2 linked regions of the Chlorobaculum parvum NCIB 8327 genome follow. The protein of the gene in region 2 interacts with the protein of the main gene of each other region in a pairwise test. Links are inferred from orthologs where the notes say so. Each region holds a gene or a part of one and is shown on either strand. Other genes may lie near its edges. The genes, in order: groL and CPAR_RS05110.

Evidence for each region.
Region 1: the proteins of CPAR_RS05110 (region 2) and groL interact in binary tests that used the Escherichia coli proteins (3 or more experiments, as listed by UniProt). The link is inferred for Chlorobaculum parvum NCIB 8327 from one-to-one orthologs.

The regions. Positions count from the first base shown.
Region 1 is NC_011027.1:1,480,665-1,483,981, forward strand. The notes cover bases 113-3,108. They hold groL (chaperonin GroEL), read right to left. Parts: upstream 2,435-3,108; coding sequence 791-2,434; downstream 113-790. Other genes in these bases: CPAR_RS06920 (GAF domain-containing protein), read left to right, coding at 113-710; groES (co-chaperone GroES), read right to left, coding at 2,485-2,772; CPAR_RS06935 (hypothetical protein), read left to right, coding at 2,980-3,108. Outside these bases: more of CPAR_RS06920, read left to right, coding at 1-112; more of CPAR_RS06935, read left to right, coding at 3,109-3,291.
Region 2 is NC_011027.1:1,107,248-1,110,412, reverse strand. What follows is about bases 54-2,897. They hold CPAR_RS05110 (ABC transporter ATP-binding protein), read right to left. Parts: upstream 1,888-2,897; coding sequence 1,219-1,887; downstream 54-1,218. Other genes in these bases: CPAR_RS05105 (ATP-binding protein), read left to right, coding at 2,003-2,897; CPAR_RS05115 (ABC transporter permease), read right to left, coding at 437-1,222. Also shown: more of CPAR_RS05105, read left to right, coding at 2,898-3,165. UniProt on the Escherichia coli protein: Part of the ABC transporter complex FetAB, which is probably involved in iron export and enhances resistance to H(2)O(2)-mediated oxidative stress. Probably responsible for energy coupling to the transport system.

The sequences.
Region 1 (3,317 bases), 370 kb from region 2 along the record:
GGATAGAAACAGCCACCGTCAGGGTTAAACCCTCCGATTGCTATTCCGATCATCCTTGCCAGACACCTGGATTATTTGCCATGATTTCAGTAATCGACACAGGCTGCGGAATGGACGAAAAAGTAATGTCCCAAATTTTCGACCCTTTTTTCACCACCAAAGACGTCGGAAAAGGCTCTGGATTGGGACTATCAACCGTTTATGGTATTGTAAAGCAGAACAAGGGCTATCTTAACTGCCAAAGCAATCCAGGCAATGGAAGCCGCTTTACAATTTATCTGCCCGTTGTCGAAAACAAAATCGAGCCAGACAAAAAGATAACCCCGAAAGATGTCGCTAGTCCTGATGATAAGCAAACGATACTCGTAGTCGATGATAATGGGACCATTCTTTACATTGTTAAAACAGTGCTTGAGAAAAACAACTACCGTGTTCTTTCTACAACTTCAGCACAAGAGGCAATCAACATCGTAACAAACTCAGAGACAAGAGTCGATCTGCTGCTAACTGATGTAGTCATGCCAGAGATGAGCGGACAAGAACTTTCAAAAAAACTTATCTCCATATTACCTCACCTGAAAACGATTTTCATGTCGGGCTTCTCAAAGGATCTGACAAACCTTAATGAGCTTGCTGAAAACGAGCGTTTCATCAGCAAACCGTTTAAGATGCGAGAATTCACCGCCACGATAAAAGCGATGCTGAGCTGAGCCCCCCAACAACCACAATACGCAACAAAAAAAGGCCCGCTTTCGCAGGCCTTTTTTTGTTGCTATGAGCAATCGGGGGATCAGTACATACCGCCCATGCCACCCATGCCGCCCGGAGGCATTGCCGGCATGTCAGCTTTGTCTTCCGGAAGATCGGTGATGGCAGCCTCAGTGGTGAGGAGGATGCTGGCAACCGAAGCGGCGTTCTCGAGCGCGCTACGGGTCACCTTGGTCGGATCGACCACACCGGCGTCCACCAGGTTTTCGTACTCTTCGGTACGGGCGTTGAAGCCGTAATCGCCTTCACCGCTGCGGACTTTCTCAAGCACCACAGCGCCATCGGTCGTGCCGGTATTGGCAACGATCTGGCGGAGCGGCTCTTCGAGTGCGCGACGAATGATGTCGATACCGGTCTTCTGGTCGTCGTTGTCAGCAGTTGCGCGCTCCAGGCCTTTGATGGCACGGATCAGAGCGACGCCGCCACCTGCGACGATACCTTCCTGAACCGCTGCACGGGTTGCGTGCAGAGCATCTTCGACGCGAGCTTTCTTCTCTTTCATCTCGACTTCGGTCGATGCGCCGATGTTCAGCACGGCAACACCGCCGGAGAGCTTGGCCAGGCGTTCCTGGAGCTTCTCGGTGTCGTAATCGGAGGTCGATTTCTCGATCTGGCCTTTGATCTCGTTGATGCGGGCCGTGATCTCTTCCTGCTTGCCTTTGCCTTCGACGATGGTGGTATTGTCCTTGTCGATGTTGACGCGGGAAGCCTGACCGAGATAGGCCATGGTAGCATTCTCAAGTTTGTAGCCCTTCTCTTCGGAGATAACGGTACCACCGGTGAGGATGGCGATATCTTCGAGCATGGCCTTGCGGCGGTCACCGAAGCCCGGAGCCTTGACGGCAGCGACTTTCAGAGTGCCACGGAGCTTGTTGACCACGATGGTGGCCAGCGCCTCGCCCTCGATGTCCTCGGCGATAATGAGCAACGGACGACCGGACTGGGCAGATTTTTCGAGAATCGGAAGCAGCTCTTTCATGTTGCTGATCTTCTTGTCGTAGATCAGGATGAGAGCCTCTTCGAGCTCGGCTTCCATGGTCTCGGGATTGGTCACAAAGTAGGGAGAGAGGTAGCCGCGATCAAACTGCATACCTTCGACAACCTTCAGCTCGGTGTCCATGCCCTTGGCCTCTTCGACAGTGATGACGCCGTCCTTACCGACTTTGTCCATCGCCTCGGCGATCAGCTCACCGATTTCAGGATCGTTGTTGGCCGAAATGGTGCCGACCTGGGCGATCTCTTTCTTGCCGGAGATGTTGCGGCTGATGCTGCGAAGCTCAGCGACAACCTCCTTCACGGCGCGGTCGATGCCACGCTTCAGGTCGATCGGACGTGCGCCAGCGGCGACGTTCTTCAGACCCTCACGGTAGATGGCCTGGGCAAGCACGGTAGCGGTGGTGGTACCGTCACCAGCAACGTCGCTGGTCTTGGAAGCCACTTCGCGAACCATCTGTGCGCCCATGTTCTCGAATGCATCTTCGAGCTCGATCTCCTTGGCGACGGTCACACCGTCTTTGGTGGAGGTGGGAGCACCGAATTTTTTGTCGATCAACACGTTGCGACCGGCTGGGCCAAGCGTGACTTTCACGGCGTTGGCGAGTTTATCGACGCCGACCTTGAGTTTGGCGCGTGCGTCGGAATCAAAGAGAATATCTTTAGCAGCCATTGTAAAGCGTTCCTCCTTTAGGATTTAGTAAATACTGTACGGTGAATTGATCAGCCAAGAATCGCAAAAATGTCAGACTCACGCATGATGAGGTAATCCTCAGCTTCGACCTGAACTTCGGTGCCGGAGTATTTGCCATACAGGACTTTGTCTCCGACTTTGACCTGCATCTGGACAAGCTGGCCGTTGTCTGCCACTTTGCCTTCGCCAACGGCGACAACCTCGCCATACTGAGGCTTTTCCTTACCGGTATCGGGGATGTAGAGACCACCCTTGGTTTTTTCCTCAGCCGGTGCGGGCTTAACAATAACTCGATCAGCTAATGGTTTCAAGTTCATTGTCTTCTTTCTCGTTTGAGTTTATATTGAATCGTCTGTACTTCTTTTCAAGTCAGATTTTCCCCGAACTTCTGGTTCGGGCCACTGTTTAGCACTCACCTAACGAGAGTGCTAAAAGCTGAATCCATTATAAAAAAAGATTTTCAGACCGCAAATACTTTTTCATCACGAAATACAGCAAAAGCCTGCAAATCGAACCCATTAGTTATGACTCCGGACGACCGCAACAAACAAGATTCTGAAATGCTCGGCACCATCGGCAAAGTCGCGCTTGAAAAGCTGGACAGCCTCTCTTCGAAAATCAGGGATGACGTCGCGACCGAGGCCGACAAGGCCAATCATGAAATCCTCTCTGAAATTGTAGCACTCGCCTCAAATCGCCTGTCGGTAGAGAAAAACGAATCGATTGTCGAAGATGGCGGCGAGGCGTGGACGGAACGCACCTCCGAGACGCACTACCCCCATATCCGCCTGCACGGCGGCGCACTTGAGGACGATCCACTGAAGATGAATTTGTGAGGATTCAAACGTTCAGAAACAGCGAG
Region 2 (3,165 bases):
TTTTGCGCTGAAGACAACAAGCCCTTCTCAGAGCAAGGGCGTTACGGAGTCTTGAGAAAAGAGTTATGGAAACTCTTGTTAAATGGAAGGTTAATTCTGCATACGAAAGCCTGGGAGCTAAATACTCATCCGTTCCGCAACCAGAATAGAGAAGCTGTGAAAAAAATAATTTTCTCACTTATGAAGTTATCAAATCGCAAGCATTAAAAAACAGCCATCGATCAAAATAATCGAAGAGATCCGCCAAACGGATATCCATCTCGACTTTGTGGATATGGATTTTTCGATCGGTAAGGAGCGATGCTGCTTGGTGATCGCTATGGGAATTGAGATGTTGTGTGAACGAGCTGCAAACAGAGAAGTTGAGGCTGCAGAAAATGCAAGTTGATGAGCGTTGTAATACGTTATAAAGTCAACGGCTTCGCCATTCCCCTATTTAGTCCGCCGACACAACCAGCTCTTCGCTTTTTCCGAAGCAACGGCGGCGGATGATGAGCGTCACGATGATGGTGCTCATAGCGGTGGAGCCGACGAGCATGAACATGACGACGATCTGGTAGCGGATGGCGATAAGTGGGTCGGCCCCTGCGAGGATCTGGCCGGACATCATGCCGGGGATGAACACAAGGCCGACGCCCATCATGGCGTTGATCGAGGGAATCATACCCGCCTTGACCGCTCCTTTGAAGATGTCGCGGCTCGCCTCCTTGAAGTTCGCGCCGAGGCAGAGTTTCATCTCCACCAGCTCGCGCTGCTGGCGCATCTGCGAGAAAAGCCGCTCGATGGAGATCGCGAGCGCGGACATCGAGTTGCCTATCACCATGCCCGCCGTCGGAATGAAGTAGCGCGGATCCCACCACGGGTGCACGCCGATCACCAGCCACGAGACGAAAAGCGCCGTCAGAAAGTAGCTTGATACCATCGTCAAAAAAGTCGGCACTTCGTAGGCGATCTGCTTCTCCTTCACCCTCCCCCGCACGATGAACACCGCCGAGAAGACCATGACAACAAAGATGCCGACCGTCAGCCACGGATTGTTGGCGCCAAAGATGAAGGTCAGGGCGTACCCCATAACGAAGAGCTGAGAGACCGTGCGGATCGTTCCGATGGTGATGTCCTTGTTCAGCCCGAGCTTGTGGATGAACGAGGTTGCCTGCGCAACGAGGATAAAGAGCAGCGCAAGCAGCAGCTGCGGGATGGAAATTTCTATGATCGGGTTCATGCGCATTCAAGGTTTCCGTTGCGGAAGGTGCAGCTTCGTGCCTGCGGAACGTCTGGCTGGTAGTCGCTATGCGTAACGATGAGCACAGTTTTGCCCTCCTCGGTGTTGAGTCGTTCGATGATCGAAAAAACCATCGTCGCGCTTTCGGCATCGAGCGCCGAGGTCGGTTCGTCGAGCAGCAGCACATCGGGCTCGGTGAGAATCGCGCGCATGATCGACAGGCGCTGTTTCTGACCGACCGACAGCTTGTTTGCCGATTGCGCAAGCGTGACGCCGTTCAGATAGAAGGCTTCGAGCATCCGCTCAAGCGTTTGGTCATCCGGTGCCGTTTTACGCTGGCCCTGTACAAAGGTGAACGGAAGAAGCAGGTTGTCGCGAATCGAGCCATCGATCATCTGCGGAATCTGCGGCACATAGGTCACCATCGAGCGAAGCGAAGAGGGCTTCATTCCGCTTGTGTTCTCGCCCTTGAAAAGAATCGACCCGGAGCGAGGCGTGTTCAGCCGGCAGATGAGTCGTAACAGGGTTGACTTGCCGCTTCCCGATGCCCCCTTGATGACGAGCAGCTCGCCGGATCGCACCTCAAGGGAAAGATGCTCGAAAACCGGCGGTCCACCTTTGTCGTAGCCGAACGAAAGGTCTCTGAGTTCAAGGAGTTTTATCATCGGTGATTTCTGTTTTTAGCCTGCCCTTGGGTAAAAAGGATTGTTGAAAAGATCGGAACTTATTTTCTTATTTACTAAATCAATGGATCGCCCATCAAAACCACCCCCGCACATGATGAAAGCTCCCGAAGAACGGCTTGGCTCCTTTTACCTCGGCGCTGAATACGACCTCAAGTCGGGCGCACGTCTTGAGCAACCGGTGCATTACGATGCCCGCGACCTGACCACCCACGCGGTCTGCGTCGGCATGACCGGCAGCGGCAAAACCGGCCTCTGCATCGACCTGCTTGAAGAAGCAGCGCTCGACAAGGTGCCGGTGATCCTCGTCGACCCAAAGGGCGACATGACCAACCTGCTTTTGCAGTTCCCCAACCTCTCGCCCGAAGATTTCCTGCCGTGGGTCGATCAGGACGAGGCGCGTCGCAAAGGCAAAAGCCCCGAAGAGCTTGCCGCGGATACTGCCTCGATGTGGAAAAACGGTCTGGCTGACTGGGGAATCACTCCTGATCGCATTCGTCAACTCAAGGATTCGGCGGAGCTTACCATCTATACCCCTGGCTCCGATGCCGGGATTCCGGTAAACATTCTCGGCAGCCTTGCCGCTCCCAAGCTCGATTTCACCGCAGAAGCTGAGGCGATCCGTGAACGCATCGCCGGAACGGTCAGCGCCCTGCTCGGCCTCGTCGGCATCGATGGCGATCCGGTCAAAAGCCGCGAATCGATTCTGCTCTCCGGAATCTTCGAGCATTTCTGGCGAGCGGGCACCGACCTCGATCTGGTCTCGCTGATCGGCTCCATCCAGAACCCGCCGATGCGACAGGTCGGCGTGTTCGACGTCAACACTTTCTACCCCGAAAAAGAGCGCTTCGAACTCGCCATGACCTTCAATGCCCTGCTCGCCTCGCCGTCGTTCCAGAGCTGGCTTGACGGCGAACCGCTCGACATCGGCACCATGCTGTACACCGCCGATGCCAAGCCTCGCCTCGGAATCTTCTCGCTGGCCCACCTTTCGGAAAACGAGCGGATGTTCTTCGTCACGCTGCTGCTCGAAAACGTCCTGACCTGGACGCGAGCCCAGCAAGGCACGTCGAGCCTTCGGGCGCTACTCTATTTCGACGAGGTGTTTGGCTACCTGCCTCCGGTCTCCGAACCACCATCGAAACGGCCGCTCATGACGATGCTGAAACAGGCCCGCGCGTTCGGCGTCGGCTGCGTACTGGTGACGCAGAACCCGGTCGATCTGGACTACAAGGCGCTGACCAACACCGGCACCTGGTT